One region of the Brevibacillus sp. FSL K6-2834 genome, then DNA from elsewhere that is predicted to be linked to it. Evidence: riboswitches for the same ligand, from Rfam matches in the RefSeq annotation. Region 1 holds a riboswitch; the other holds the start of a gene.
What was found. Region 1 has a riboswitch for cyclic di-AMP ahead of NST96_RS06125 (C40 family peptidase). Riboswitches for the same ligand answer to the same signal wherever they lie in the genome.
Positions count from the first base shown of each region.

Region 2: it holds a riboswitch for cyclic di-AMP, as region 1 does, so the genes downstream of both, NST96_RS14350 (CAP domain-containing protein) here and NST96_RS06125 (C40 family peptidase) in region 1, are expected to answer to the same signal.

Region 1 is NZ_CP151945.1:1,211,168-1,218,652, forward strand. Features, by position in the region: gene NST96_RS06110 (cytochrome P450) at 1-447, shown strand, start outside; gene NST96_RS06115 (HAMP domain-containing sensor histidine kinase) at 653-2,023, opposite strand; gene NST96_RS06120 (response regulator transcription factor) at 2,024-2,743, opposite strand; partial or broken gene NST96_RS06125 (C40 family peptidase) at 3,106-3,633, opposite strand; cyclic di-AMP (ydaO/yuaA leader) riboswitch at 3,639-3,777, opposite strand; gene NST96_RS06130 (hypothetical protein) at 4,156-4,566, shown strand; gene NST96_RS06135 (PspA/IM30 family protein) at 4,654-5,349, shown strand; gene NST96_RS06140 (rRNA adenine N-6-methyltransferase family protein) at 5,440-6,003, shown strand; gene liaF (cell wall-active antibiotics response protein LiaF) at 6,034-6,909, shown strand; gene NST96_RS06150 (sensor histidine kinase) at 6,923-7,485, shown strand, end outside.
Region 2 is NZ_CP151945.1:2,902,340-2,909,824, forward strand. Features, by position in the region: gene ilvA (threonine ammonia-lyase) at 1-790, opposite strand, end outside; gene NST96_RS14345 (RidA family protein) at 795-1,268, opposite strand; cyclic di-AMP (ydaO/yuaA leader) riboswitch at 1,544-1,699, shown strand; gene NST96_RS14350 (CAP domain-containing protein) at 1,707-2,399, shown strand; gene NST96_RS14355 (glucose 1-dehydrogenase) at 2,564-3,313, opposite strand; gene NST96_RS14360 (TetR/AcrR family transcriptional regulator) at 3,528-4,130, shown strand; gene NST96_RS14365 (hypothetical protein) at 4,232-4,375, opposite strand; gene NST96_RS14370 (homoserine dehydrogenase) at 4,456-5,481, opposite strand; gene def (peptide deformylase) at 5,534-6,058, opposite strand; gene NST96_RS14380 (aminotransferase class I/II-fold pyridoxal phosphate-dependent enzyme) at 6,226-7,485, shown strand, end outside.

The DNA of each region.
Region 1 (7,485 bases):
ATTCCGAATCTGAAGTATGTAAACCAGATTATCAGCGAAACGCTGCGCTTGTACCCGGCGGCTTGGACGATCAACCGGGAAGTCGCCGAAGAAGTGGAGATCGGGGGGCATACGTACAAGCCCGGAGATACGCTCATGATGAGCCAGTACGTCATGCATAGAAGCGAGAAGTACTACGACAGGCCGGAGGATTTCATCCCGGAACGGTTTGAGGGGGACTTGCTGAAGCGTATCCCGCAATACGCCTACTTTCCGTTTGGCGGAGGTCCGCGCATCTGTATCGGGAACAACTTTGCCCTGATGGAAGCCGCGCTGCTGCTCGCTACGTTCGCACAGAAGTATCGCTTTCAGCTCGCCGACCCGGGCAAGCCCGTGGAAGCGGAGCCGCTTGTCACCCTTCGCCCGAAAGGCGGTCTGATGATGAGGCTGGAGGCGCGGTCGCAATAACGAAAGGGCACAGAAAAAGACACGGACCATTGACGGTTCGTGTCTTTTTGCATAAAAAAAAGGCATCTGCCCACCATTTTTGCAATTTCCGCTAAGGTGTTAGATACCGAACTGGGGTTATTTATCACTGAAAGCAACATGCTATACAAGATAATCTACCAGACAATTATAAAGGATATATTAACTGAGAATAAATCTATATAAATTAAGATTGGAAAAAGGGGATCGTAAAGGAAAAAGAGCTCCCCCTCCCCAGCTCGCTGCTGACGGAAATCGAACCGCCGTGACGCTGGACGATGCTTTGGCAGATCGTCAGGCCCAGGCCGGTTCCGCCATTGTTGCGATTGCGCGATTTTTCCGCGCGGTAAAACTTGGTGAAGATTTTGGTCAAATCCTCCTGCGAGATGCCTTCACCCTTGTCGATCACGGAAAAGAGCACATGCCCCTCCCGCTGGTCGCAGGTGAGCAGGATCGATCCGTTCGGCTTGTTGTAGTAAATGGCGTTGTTTAACAGATTTTCCAGTACGCGGCGGAGCTTGGTCTCGTCCGCCTCGATGTACAGATCATTGGAGATGCGCAGCTTCCACTGGAGTGTTAGTCCCGATTCCTTGATCTTGACCAGGTAGTCCTCAATGATTCCTTTTGCAAAGCTCTTGACGTGGATGCGGCTCAGGTTCAGCTTCAGCTCCGTACTTTGCTGGGTAAAGTCCTGCAGTTCGTCGAGCAGCTTGTCGAGATCGTCCGTCTTCTGTTCGATCTTTTTCATCTGCTTCTTGATCCGTTCCAGATCGGTTACCCGTCCTGAGGCGATGTAGGAGGCGTATCCTTTGATTGTTGTCAGCGGTGTCCGGAAATCGTGAGCGATCGCGGAAATCAGCTCGGATTGACGCTCTTCGGAAAACCGGAGCTGATCGACCATGTCGGAGAAGTAGCGAAACAGACGGCCAAATTCGTCTTCTGAATGGTACGTAAACGAAACCAGCCGTTTTCCTTCGCGAATTTCCTGCGTTACGCGGGACAGCTCGTTTACCGGCCGGTGAATCCAGCGGACGAAGAAGCCGAGCAGGACAAGTCCGACCAGGGCAATGCTCCCGTAGATGTACCAGAGCATCATGCTGACCCCTTTTGTTGCCATAATATCGGAGTCATCTGTGTAGAAGTAGATGATGGTTTCGCCTTTTTTCGGCGGTTCGTGTTGAAAATGGTATTCCGCCACAACCTTCAGATCGGTATTTTCCTTTTTTATTTTCCTCGGCGGATTTTTCAAATTGTATGCCTGGGATGTCTTGATGAAGATCGTGTTGCCGTTGGCGTCCTTGACTAACATTTTGTATACCAAATCCTCCGGCAACTGCTTTTCCAACTCGCTGCGGTCTGTCGGGTCCTTGAAATTGCTGGCGCTGAGCAGCTGATTGACGCGAACCTTTTCAGCCGTTTCCTTTTCATAGCGATATTGATTGTGGCGATCCGTTTTCAGTTGAACGACAATAATATCCTCGAAGACAAACTTGAAAACGAACAGGTTCAGCGCAATCAGTGCGAAGAACGAGAGGAACAGCTTGTTGCGGATGCTCATCTACACCTTCTCCCCGATGAAAACGTAACCCGTCCCCCACTGCGTTTTGATGTACTGCCGCTCCCGTTCCAGCTTTTCCCGCAAATTTTTGATATGAACCGTCACAGTATTGAGGGAGCCGTAGCCGTATCCCCATACCCGGTCGTAAATTTGTTCGCGGGTAAACACAATGCCGGCATTTTCGGCCAGAAAGGTGAGCAACTGAAATTCTTTGGTGGAAAGGTCAATTTTTTCTTCATTTACATACACCGAGTACGTTTCCTTGTGGATTTCCAGTCCTTTAAATTTCAAAACGGTAATGGAGGAGCCGGATGGGTCCTTTTCGCTGTGCTCTTCGGTATGCTTGCGAATCCGCTCGTACCTTCTCAGATGCGCCCGGATGCGGGCGAGCAGCTCTTCCGTGTCGAATGGCTTCGTGATATAGTCATCGGCGCCGATTTCAAAACCGACGACTTTGTCGACCGCTTTTCCTTTCGCACTGAGAAACAGGATCGGCAGGTCCGATTCGCGGCGAATTTGCGAGCACAGCTCATAGCCGCTCATATTCGGCATCATGATGTCCAAAAGAATCAAATTGGGCTTCAAGCCTTGCTTCAACAAAGTAAGGGCATGCTCCCCGCTCTCTGAAAAAGTGACCTCATACCCTTCGTTTTCCAAAATATCTTCAAGAAGCTCTATGATTTCCTGATTGTCGTCTACAAGCAAAATATGGTCTTTCACAGGTACTCCCCCAGTAACCTCAAATCTCCTGAATATTTGTATTCTCTCCTATCATAACACGGTTTGACTGGTGAAGGACAAAGAAACCAAACGTTACCAGCGTGTTCCGGCAGGAAAAAGGACATATAATGAAGAATAGCGGGTGTTACTTCCTATTGACACCAGGTACTAAATTTCGTCAGAAAAAGCCAGAGACCTAACGTCCCTGGCTTTCATTTTTGTGCTTGCACTTACTTGCTAGGCTGCGCTTCCGGCTGTTGTTCCGGCTGTGGCACTGTATGTGTCTCAACTGGTGTCTCAGCTGCAGCTGCTGCCTGCTGCCCAGGCTGTTGCTCTGGTTGAGCTGCCTCGGGCGCTTTCGCTTGTTGTTCTGGTTGTGCTTCAGGCAAGGAAGCCGCTTGTACCGCTTTCTTGGCTGGAGGAGTGTCGGTGGCTTTCGCCTGGAGTGCCGGAGCAGCGATTCGCTTGGCTCCTACATAGCGTTTGCTCCAGTAGTAGGGGTCGCTCAATTTGGTATTGACGACGCCTCTGCCAGATTCCGAGTGCACAAACGTGTCATTGCCGATGTAGATTCCTACGTGGGAAATGCTTCTTCCATTCGTCTTGAAGAAGACGAGGTCGCCGGGCTGCAAATCTTTGCGGCTAACCGGTTGGCCGACTTGATACTGAGAAGAAGAATTGTGAGGCAAATCTACACCTAGCGCATCAAACACATAGCGTGTAAAACCGGAGCAGTCAAAGCCTTTTTTCGTGGTTCCGGAAGACTTGTAAGGGACACCGTACAGATCATTGACGACAGTCATCAGGGGGGTTCCCTCCTGAGCATGCGCCGCACCGGTACCCATTGCAAGCAATCCGGCAATAAGCAAAGAAACTACTGTCTTGCGCAAAAGATACTGCTCCTCTCCTGAGCCTACGAGGTTAGCTGAAGGGTTCGGTCGAAAGGAATGCCCTAGACTGCGAGAGCGCAGCCATTCACCCCAAAGATAGTGGGTCCCCCGTTTCCGCATAGCGGAACTCGGCTATTTTTCGATATTTTTTTACACGCACCTCCACACAATTCAACACTTGTCCCACTTTTCCTTTTTCTACCCTTGTTTGTTCACGATTTCGTCACAATATTTTGTCATAAGCTGTAACGTTTCGTCAGTACCGTGCAAACGACATTTTTCTTCTATATGTAATGGAAACCATGTGTCGGACTTTTCTTCTCCATGACGGCTCGCCCTGCGCCGGAAAAGGGCTGAATCCAATCAAGAGGGATCCTTGTCCGATTGGGGGACGACACTTTATCCGTCCAGGGACGGAGGCAAAAACCAACCGCTCGCCCGTTATGTCGAACACTCGCCCCGTCTAGAATAAAGGCATAAGGTTGACACACCAACAAATAGTCGATTGGAGGGAAGCATTTCATGAGTGAGCGGTCTGGCAAGGTGCTCCTTGGACTCGCATTGCTGCTGACCGGAGGGTTTGTCTTATTGGACCAACTCGGTATCGACGGCGGCGATTTCCTCGGTGTGCTGATCCCCGGGCTGATCATGTTATACGGAGCCCGTAAAGTGATTGGCAGCTCCGGTTCCCGCTTCTGGGGGATACTGGTCTTTCTGTTCGGGCTGTTAATGTTGATCGGCAAGCTGCATTTACTGTTCAATGTCGTACTGGCTATCGGAGTGATTTACCTCGGGTACCGCTTTATCCGCCGCAGTGACAAGACGCATGATTCCATGCCGACAGTATGGGAGCGGCAGTGGGCAAGGCAGGTATTGAAAGAGGATGCTCTGGACGGCTGGGAGCACAGAATGGCCAAGAAGCAACAACCTTGATATCGATGACAAGTGATGAAACAAACCTGAAAAGTGCAAGGTACATGACAATCAAATTTCTTGTGATATGATAAGGAGGACTAAAAAATGGGTATTTTTAAACGACTGCGTGACTTGACGGTGGCTTCTGTGAATGACGCTTTGGATTCAATGGAAGATCCGGTGGTTATGCTCAATCAGTACATGCGTGACATGGAAGTGGAGATCGGACAAGTAGAAGTGGCAGTAGCCAAGCAAGTGGCCCTGGAGAAGAAATTCCACCAGCAATGGGAAGAGGCAGTGGCGCTTGCGGAAAAACGCGATCGTCAGGTGAAGCTGGCGCTGACCGAAGGGGAAGACCTGCTCGCGCGCCGGGCTTTGGCCGACAAGAAGCAATACGAGCTGCGTGCCCAGGAATACGAAGCCCTTTATCTGACAGCATCGGAAGCCGCTCAGCAAATGCGCGAGAAGCTGACCGAGCTGAAAGAAGAATTTTATAAAATGAGAGCGAAAAAATTCACTCTGATGGCAAGAGCGCAAGTAGCGAAAACGCAAAAACAAGTGAACCATGCAATTGTCGGCATGGGCAATCAATCTGCCGGCAAAGGCTTTTCCCGGATGGAAGAAAAAGTGCTGCGGATGGAAGCGGAAGCCAATCTGAGCGGCCAGTGGCGCCAGACCAGCGCTGGTTTGGAGCAAGCTCTCGAGTCCCTTGAAAAGAATGATCTGGATGAGGAGCTGGCCCAAATCAAAGCGTCTTTGCAAAGCAAAAAGGATGCCGAGCCTGCGAAAGTTCAGGAGTAACGACAGGAATCAGGCATCTCGTGTAGAATAGGAAGTGGCAACCAGGCAGCCTGTCCAAGCAGGCTGCTTTTCCCCTAGGAGGTTCTATCCTTGGCAGACTTTATGGTCTTTTTACGTCGATTTTTTGCGGAGCCAGGACGTGTAGGAAGCATCATTCCCAGCTCTCGTTTTTTATGCGAAAAGATGCTGTGCAGCGTGGACTGGAATCAGTCTGACGTGATTATAGAACTGGGGCCTGGAACAGGCGCCTTTACGGAAAGCATTCTAAAGAAAAAAAGGCTCGATACCAAATACATTTTGGTGGAGAGAGATCCGTTGTTTCGCGAAATGCTGACTCGCCGATTTCCCGGCATCACGATGTGGGATGAGGCACTGAAGCTGCAAGAGTACATGAGTAAGGCCGGGATTGGCAAGGCTGATGCCATTATCTCCGGACTTCCGTTTGCCAACTTTCCCGCGGAATTGCGGACGGGGATCTTGGATGAAGTCCAGTCTGCCCTTGCTCCGGGTGGCCTGTTCATCACGTTTCAATACTCCCTCCAACTGAAAGCTGAGCTGCAGACGCGCTTTCAGCGGGTAGAAACCACATTTACGCCGTTGAATATTCCGCCTGCGTTTATTTATACTTGCCGTGACGGAAGTGTAGGAAATTAGCCGACATGGGGCGTAAGAGAGGAGACCTTTGTGAAATTGTCCCGCTTACAAAAAATGACGGTCGGTGTCTTGATCATTTTGACAGGAATTGGCCTTTTTCTTGACAGCTTGCATATAATCACGTTTGGCCTCTTTGATTTGTGGCCGATGGTTCTCGTGTATTTCGGCGTACAGATGTGGGGAAATCACAAGCGTGTTCGGGGAGGCCTGCTGGCCGGGCTCGGCATCATGATTGCTTTGGACATGTGGCTTCATATCGGCATGGATGATCTGTTCCAGCTTGTAATCCCGCTTTTGTTCATTTACTTTGGATTTCGGCTGATCCGTGGGCGTTCGGCTGACAAAGGAATCCGGCCGACAATACCGGAGGCTGCCGAAGCAGCCGATGCTGATCCGAATTTTGCTTCAGCGGAAGATACGGCAACAGGCAAACAATCAGGGCATTGGAGACAGAAAGCGGGATACCGCAATCCATTTGGAACGGAAAGAAGCAGATGGACTGCTTCATCCGCGGGCCCTGGCAGCATTTTGTCGCCCAAAGATTCCCGCAGTTCGCTGATCGGTGATTTTCACTTGACATCCGGCCGCTTTGAGCTAAGCCAGTTGCATATCTGGCACGGAGTCGGGAATGTTGTCATAGATCTGTCCCGGGCGATGCTGATGGATGATGAAGCGTTTCTGATAGTCGACGGTTGGGTGGGGGACGTCACTATTTACGTTCCGGTAGACATGCCAGTAGCCGTATCTGCGGAGGTGCGCATCGGCGATCTGGAAGTGTTTGGCCATAGGCAGGGGGGCATCAATCGCAGCGTGATGATCCGCTCCGAACAGTACGAACAGGAAGCGCAAAAAATCCATGTACAGATTTCGCTGCTCGTCGGCGATGTTAAAGTCAAGTACATCTAGGGGGTACTGACAAATGCGACGACAGCGGTTGGCAAGTATCCAATGGCAGTACGTGCGCTACGGTTTGCTGCTGGCCGTAGGAGCGGTTACCGCCTCCTTTTTGTGCAGTTTGATTCTGTATTTCGTGGTGGCCGGGGACCCGGACGTCACGAGATGGCTTGCGACCTACCTGCATCTCTATTTGCCGGAGAAGCTGGATTGGAAAACACAACTGGCCTCGTTTGCATTCGCGATCCTGACAGCAAGTGTCGTCGGGTTGGTCGGAGGCTACATTTTCGGGAATTTGCTGAAAAAGAGACTGCAGGTGCTTTGGGAGGCAGCCACCAGCCTGGGGCGCGGCATATTGTCTTCGCGCGTCCCTGAGCTGGGCGAGGACGAGATCGGTGAACTGGGCTGGCAGCTGAACCGTCTGGCGGCCCAGTGGGAAGAACAGGTCGCTTCCCTGCAACGGCTGTCCAATCACAACGCCGCTTTGGCGGAACAATTGAAGCATACAGCGGTCACCGAAGAGCGGCAGCGACTGGCCCGCGAGCTGCACGACGCGGTCAGCCAGCAGTTGTTTGCCATCGCGATGAC
Region 2 (7,485 bases), 1.7 Mb from region 1:
CCGTCCTTGCAATCTCTTCCTCGGAGACCAATACCATCTCGTCGACGTATCTTTTCGTGTGTGCATACGTGATCTCTCCCGGCTTTTTGGCCATCAATCCATCCGCGATCGTATCCACCTTTTCCACTTCAAACGGGCAGCCGTGCCGAAGCGATTCATACATCGCCATGGCCCCCTCGCTATTCACGCCGATCACGCGCACGGCCGGCTTTGTCTCCTTCAAAGCAGCCGCCACGCCCGATATCAACCCTCCCCCGCTGACCGGAACGATGACCACGTCAACGTCGGGAAGCTCTTCCAAAATCTCCAGGCCGATCGTGCCTTGCCCTGCGATAATATGCATGTCTTCAAACGGATGGATCAAGACAAGACCTTCGCTTTGGTGAAGCTCCAGCGCTTTTTCATACATGGTAATGGAGGTGCTCCCTCCATCTACTACTTTGGCGCCGTAATGAAGGATCGCATTTTGCTTGCTCGGTACAGGATTGGTCGGCATGACCACTGTAGCTGCAATCCCTTGGATCTGGGCAGCGTAGGCAGTGCCTGCGCCGTGATTGCCTGCAGAAAAGGCCACGACACCCCGTCTTTTTTCCTCGTCTGTCAGGCTCACGATCTTGTTGTACGCGCCGCGGATTTTGAACGCCCCTGTCTTTTGCAGATTCTCGCATTTTACGTAGATGGTATTGCCTGACCATTCGCTGAAAGTGCGCGAATACTGCATAGGTGTCGGCAAGATGACACCCGCGAGATTGGCCCTGGCTTGCCTGATTTGCTCCAATGTAACGAACATGCGTTTATCTCTCCTCTTCCCTGATTTCTACGACCATTTCAATCTCCACAGGCAGATTCATGGGCAGAACGGATGTGCCCAAGGCAGAACGGGCATGCTTCCCCTTGTCGCCAAAAACGTTCACCAGCAGATCGGAAGCCCCGTTCATAACCTGGGGCTGGTCGTAAAAATCGTCTGCGCTGCTCACCAGTCCGAGTACTTTCACAATCCGCTCAATCTTATCAAGATTGCCAATCTCCGCTTTGATCATGCTGAGCAGGTTGAGGACAGTAATCTGTGCGGCCTCATATCCTTGTTCTACAGTAAGGTCCCTGCCCAGCCTGCCCGTATAGAGCGGTTTCCCATCGACAAAGCAGCCGGCTCCTGAGGTAAAAACCAGGCAGCCCGAACGCACGCAGGATACGTAGGTTGCCAAAGGCGGTTGGTTCGGGGGCAGACTTACCCCCAGCTCTTCAAGTCTCTTTTCCACAAATGACAAAAGTACCACCACGCTTTTCTGAAAATTCTAATCAACACTCGATATTCTCATTCTATCACGATCCCGGAATAAAATGATACAATTTTTTTGATATCGACAAATTTTTTAGAAAAAAATCAACAACATGCACCCGTCCGCTGAATCCTCCAGCCGCCTGTCATGGAAATCATGCCACAAATACACGGCGGTATTTCCTTTTCTGAACAAGCGTCAACAAGGTCTGCCATTATTTACAGGTTCCATTCTCTCAAGTCTATTTGTTATCCTAGTTAAGCCAAACAAACAAGCCGAAACTTCCAAAGAAGTGGAAGTGCGGGGGACTTCTTTTTGTAGAGTTAGCCACTCTGCATTGGGGTGAATCACGCTTGTGAAGGGTTGTATCCTCAGCCCGAACCCGACAACTAACCTCGTAGGCGAAGAAAAGGAGACGATGAGAACATGAAACCATTCGGCAAGTCTATCATCGCTATTGCTTTGGGATTGGCTGTTACTTCGATGTCCACTTCAGCATTTGCTGCCACATGCCCGGTAAAAAATGTTGTTAATCAAGGGCAATGGCTCCCATATTTCATGAATTCCCAACCTTCGCAACAATCCCAACCATCGAACCAATGGAACCAATGGAACTGGGCATTTCCATCCAACTCTATGCAATGGGTAGAGCTTCCGATGCAACAGCCGGTACAAAAACCGGTTCAGCAGCCGGTACAAAAGCCAGTTCAACAACCGGCTAAAGCTCCGGCAAGCAACACTGTCAACGCTTCCTCCCAGTTTGCTCGCGAAGTGGCAAATCTGGTAAACCAAGAGCGTGCAAAAGCCGGTCTGGCTCCGCTTGCTTACGATGCTGCATTGGAAAAGGTAGCATTGGCAAAAGCGGCTGACATGGATCAAAACAACTACTTTGATCACAACAGCCCTACCTACGGTTCTCCATTTGACATGATGAAGCGCTTTGGCGTATCGTACATGACTGCAGGCGAAAACATCGCCATGGGTCAGCGCAGCGCTGAAGAAGTGATGCAGCAATGGATGAACAGTGACGGTCACCGCAAAAACATCATGAACCCGAATTTCACGAAAATCGGCGTAGGCTACCAAAATGGTTACTGGGTACAAGAATTTACCGGATAACCTTGATGGCTGCAGAGAAGAACCGAGTTGCTCAACAGAGTGACTCGGTTTTTTCGGTTTTTTCCCTGCTTGCAAAAAAAGCCCACCTGAAGCTGGTGGGCATGGTATCGATCTAGGCTTTTGTGATCAAAGGAGAAAATGGCGACACCCGGATCAGAGGCTCATTAACGAGCGCACCAGCCGCCGTCGATGACCATTTCAAGGCCGCTCACAAACGAAGACTCGTCCGAAGCGAGATAAAGTGCACCATAAGCGATATCCTCGGGTTTGCCGAGACGAGGCAGCGGCGTTTGCGCCTGAAAAATGCCCCGAACCTCTGGAGCCGTGATCATTTGCGTCATTGGTGTTTCGATAATGCCCGGGTGAATGGAGTTCACGCGGACGGAATCCTTCGCGCATTCGACAGCTGCTGCTTTCGTAAGAGCTCTCAACGCCCCTTTGGAAGCGGTGTAACCATTCGTAAAGTTCAGAGCAACTAGTCCTGCGATAGACGAAATGTTGATGATGGAACCGCTTCCAGCCTTTTTCATCTCAGGGTAAACCAGCGTCATTCCCAGCACGCAGCCGGTCAGGTTTACATCCATCACCTTGTTCCAGTTTTCCATCGTAAATTGCTCAATCGTAGCATCTGTACTGATACCCGCATTGTTTACCAGGACGTGAATGTTGCCAAATGCCTCCAGACCTTGTGCGATGACGTTTTTCCATTCGTCCTCGGAAACGACGTTGTGTTTGACCCCGATGGCTTCCCCGCCGTCCGCCTTGATTTCATTCACCACTTCTTGCAGCTTGTCTTCGGACATGTCCGTCGCGATTACTTTCGCGCCTTCCTGGGCAAACAGACGAGCTGTTTGTGCCCCCATACCGCTTGCCGCACCTGTAATGATGGCGACTTTTCCTGTTAGACGACCCATAGTCGTATCCTCCCGCTTTTTCATTTCTGAAAAAGAAATTCAAAAAAATTTTAAACAACTAGTTGTTTTATCGACACTGTGTCGTAAATAATTATATCAATGCCCTTCTTATATGGGCAAACAACACAAAACGCCGAAGTGACGATAAATCAACAGAAGATCAACGTTGTGTGGATCACATAGAAAAAGTTCAACAAGGATGGGAAGAATGTCGATGAAACCGAAGAAGATTGATCCGCGGGTCAGGAGGACACGCCAGCTCATTCAGGACGCGTTTACCTCGCTCATACAGGAAAAAGGGTATGAGGCCATCACCGTACAGGACATTACCGAGCGTGCCACTTTGAATAGGGCCACCTTTTACCTCCACTATCGAGACAAACAGGATTTGATGTGGCAAAGCACAGAAGAAGTCCTCTCGGAGCTGGTGGACAGTCTGCGCGAAACGACCAAACATGCGAAAAAAGCAGACTTGCACGTAGATCAACCGCACCCCGTGTTCGTCTGCCTGTTTGAACAGATTGCACGCCATGCGACCTTTTACAAGGTAATGCTGTCCCATCACCAGGCACCACTCGCTGCTCGCCTGATCGAAGTCATCACCGATTACATCTCCCAAGGCCTGGACGAATTCCAGCCCGATGACACCAAGCTCACGGCACAGCGAGAGATTATTGTCCGCTATACCGCCTCTGCCTTTTTAGGAGTCATCATGTGGTGGCTGGAGGGCGGCATGAGCTATTCTCCCCGCTTCATGGCGCTGCAATTGATGAGGCTTGCGATCAAGGGGCCGTATGAGCTGTCTCCGTTTGCGTGAGCCCTTTCGGGGCGGGAAATAGCAAAAAGCCGGAACGGTACCACTCCGGCTTTTCACATTCAAGAGGTACTCGTCAAAGCGTTCTCTTCGCTTCGACGCTCTTAGCTCTCTGTGGAACAGCAGTCACACTTCTGCTCCTCTAGCAAAGGTACCTCTTTTTCATGCATTGTCTGTTTGGTCGGGTATGCCCCCACCTGCTGCAACTCTACACTGACATCTTTGTCATTGTTTTGTTGTTGGTCCATGGGAAGCCTCCTCACTGAGTGCGACCTGTGCCTAGTATACGCACCCGGGATGTGAAGCTATTCGTTCTTCAGGGATTCGTTCAGCCTTTTGCCCGGTTTGCCTGAAGGATGTGCTCCAGGTCTTTCAGGGCTGCAGCTGCGGCTGCCACCGGGTCGGATTTTCCTCCCACCACCAACAGCTCCCCCATTGTGTCCGTTTCCAGACGAATCGCTTTGGTCGTCCCGCGGACTTGGGCGAACGGGTGAGTCTCGGACAATAGCTGCACGTCCACAGCGGCCTGGAGAGTGTCGTCGACTTTGCGCAGACTGCCTACCAGCTTGGGGACAAGACCGTCTGCTTTCCACTTCTGCACTAGCTCCGGTGTGATGCCTTGGATGCCCTTCCGTGCCACATCCGACAGGCGAATGCCTGCATGAAAAGCTGCATTGGCCATAATTGTCAGCTTGCAGGCCGTGTCCCAGCCTTCGAGATCAAAGCGCGGATCAGGCTCGGCAATCCCCATCTGCTGGGCGCGGATAATCGCCTCCTCCATGGAGATGCCTTCTTCCATCATTGCACTCAGCACAAAATTGGCTGTTCCGGTAAATATTCCTTCGATCAGCGCCACTTCACAACCGGCCAAATTGTACTGGAGCAAATCAACCGTCGGCAAAGCTGCAGCCGTTGCTCCGCTTACTTTGAGCATGGCCCCATGTCGTCTGGCCGCCTCATGGAGCCCCTGGTAATCTGCTATCAGCGCCCCTTTGGAGATCGCGATGACATGCTTGCCGCGGGACAGGGCGGTTCTCATGTAGGAGAGGGCCATGCCGCCAGTGACAATATCAGAAGGACCCGCTTCGATCAGGATGTCAAATGGACATGCTGCCAGGAAGTCGGCTCCCGTTTTCTTTTTATCTCCCATACTTTTCTCTGCGGAAAACGCCTGGACTTGTTCGAGTGCCAGTCCTTCATCCGCGTAGCAGCCAGCGGTCGAACGCATGACGCCGACAAGCCTGACATCGGCATCGTAGACCATCCGGTATCTTTCCTTGCGCTCGTGAAGCAATCTTGCGACTTGTCTGCCTACCGAGCCAAATCCGGAGACGACCACGTCGTATCGTTTCATTGCGAGTTCCTCCTTGCTGTGTACCGTACTAGATTCGCTGTCTGCGGCCGAATCAACGCGGCAAACGACGCCGATGAGCGAGGATGGGATTGGCGTCTGCCGGCTTCAGCTTTTTGCCTTTCCGGTCATCGTACAGCTCATTTACATAGTCGATATAGAGGATGCCATGCAAATGGTCGATTTCATGCTGCACGCACCGGGCCAAAAATCCTTCTGCCTCCAGTACGACCTCTTCTCCCGCACGCGTTAGCGTCTTTACTTTTACATATTGGGCCCGCTTGACTATGCCAACGACACCGGGAATGGACAGGCAGGCTTCGGTTCCTTTTTGCTCACCCCGGCTGTCCACGATTACCGGATTGATCAGTTCGATCAGGCCGGTTCCGCAATCCATGACGACCAGCTGCTTGGGTATCCCGATCTGAATCGCAGAAAGACCTGCTCTTCCCTCGGTCGCGTAGATGGTGTCCGCCATGTCATCCAGAATGTTGCACACATTTTGCGTAATCGGGCTCACCGGCCTGGATCGTTCCCTTAGAATCGGATCCCCCAGCTGCACGATCATCCGTTCAGCCATCTCGCTTCTCCTCCCCGACAACGAGTCAATTTGTATCCAACGTAACAAAGCGGTCCCCTTTCGTCAAACGCTTTGCTGAACGCCTGTTTTTTCATCGACAAATACGCTTATATACGCTATCTTAAATGGTAAACATGAAGTTGATGGAAACGAAGAGGGAGGAAACCATGCATCCACTTGCATCTCAGCTCAACGAGACAATTCAACGTGAAAATCCGCACTTTTTCGACATGCTCTCTGAATTGGGCCGACTGATTTACTTCCCGAAGGAAGGCATCCTCAGTCAATCTGCCGAAGCGAAATCAAAGGCCAAAAAGTACAACGCCACGATCGGGATTGCATTGGAAAACGGCCAGCCGATGCATTTGAAATCGATCCAGGACACGTTGTCCGCTTATGCACCAAAAGACCTTTACGAGTACGCTCCCCCTGCCGGCAAGCCGGAGCTGCGCGCCGCCTGGAGGAAAAAAATGCTGGAGGAGCATCCTTCTCTGGAAAATAAAACCTTCAGCAATCCGATCGTGACGAATGCATTGACCCACGGTCTGAGTGTCGTGGCGGACTTGTACGCTGGACCGGGAGACAGCGTCATTATCCCCGACAAAAACTGGGAGAACTACGAATTGACATTCTCCATTCGCCGCGGTGCTGAAATGGTTTACTATCCGCTTTATAACGATGAAATGACTTTCAACGCTGAAGGTCTCAAGGATGCGATCCTGGCACAAAAAGAGAAGGGCAAAGCGATCGTCGTCCTCAACTTCCCGAACAACCCGACCGGATATACGCCTGGGCAAAAGGAAGCCGAAGAAATTCTCAAAGCGCTGAAGGCTGGTGCCGAGGCGGGAATCAACATCGTCGCAGTAACCGATGACGCCTACTTCAGTCTGTTCTTTGAAGATTCCTTGCAGGAGTCTCTGTTCGGCGCGCTCTGCGACCTGCATCCGCGAATTCTGCCGATCAAGGTGGACGGCGCGACCAAGGAAGAATACGTCTGGGGTTTCCGTGTAGGCTTTATCACCTACGGCGGAAAAAGCGATGCCCTGCTGGCTGCCCTGGAGCAGAAAACGCTCGGAATGATCCGCGCGACGATTTCCAGCGGACCGCACCCGTCCCAAACCTTTATCCTGCACGCATTGAATTCACCGACTTTCAACCAAGAAAAGCAAGAAAAGTTCGAGATCATGAAACGTCGCGCCAACCGGGTCAAGCAGTTGCTTGACAGCGGCAAATTTGATGACGTGTGGACGTACTATCCTTTCAACTCGGGATACTTTATGTGTCTCAAGCTCAAGAATGTAGATGCGGAAACATTGCGTACCCATTTGCTTGAGAAATATGGTGTCGGTACGATCGCTTTGGGCAAGACCGACTTGCGCATTGCCTTCTCTTGTATTGAAGAAGAAGACATCGACGAACTGTTCTCC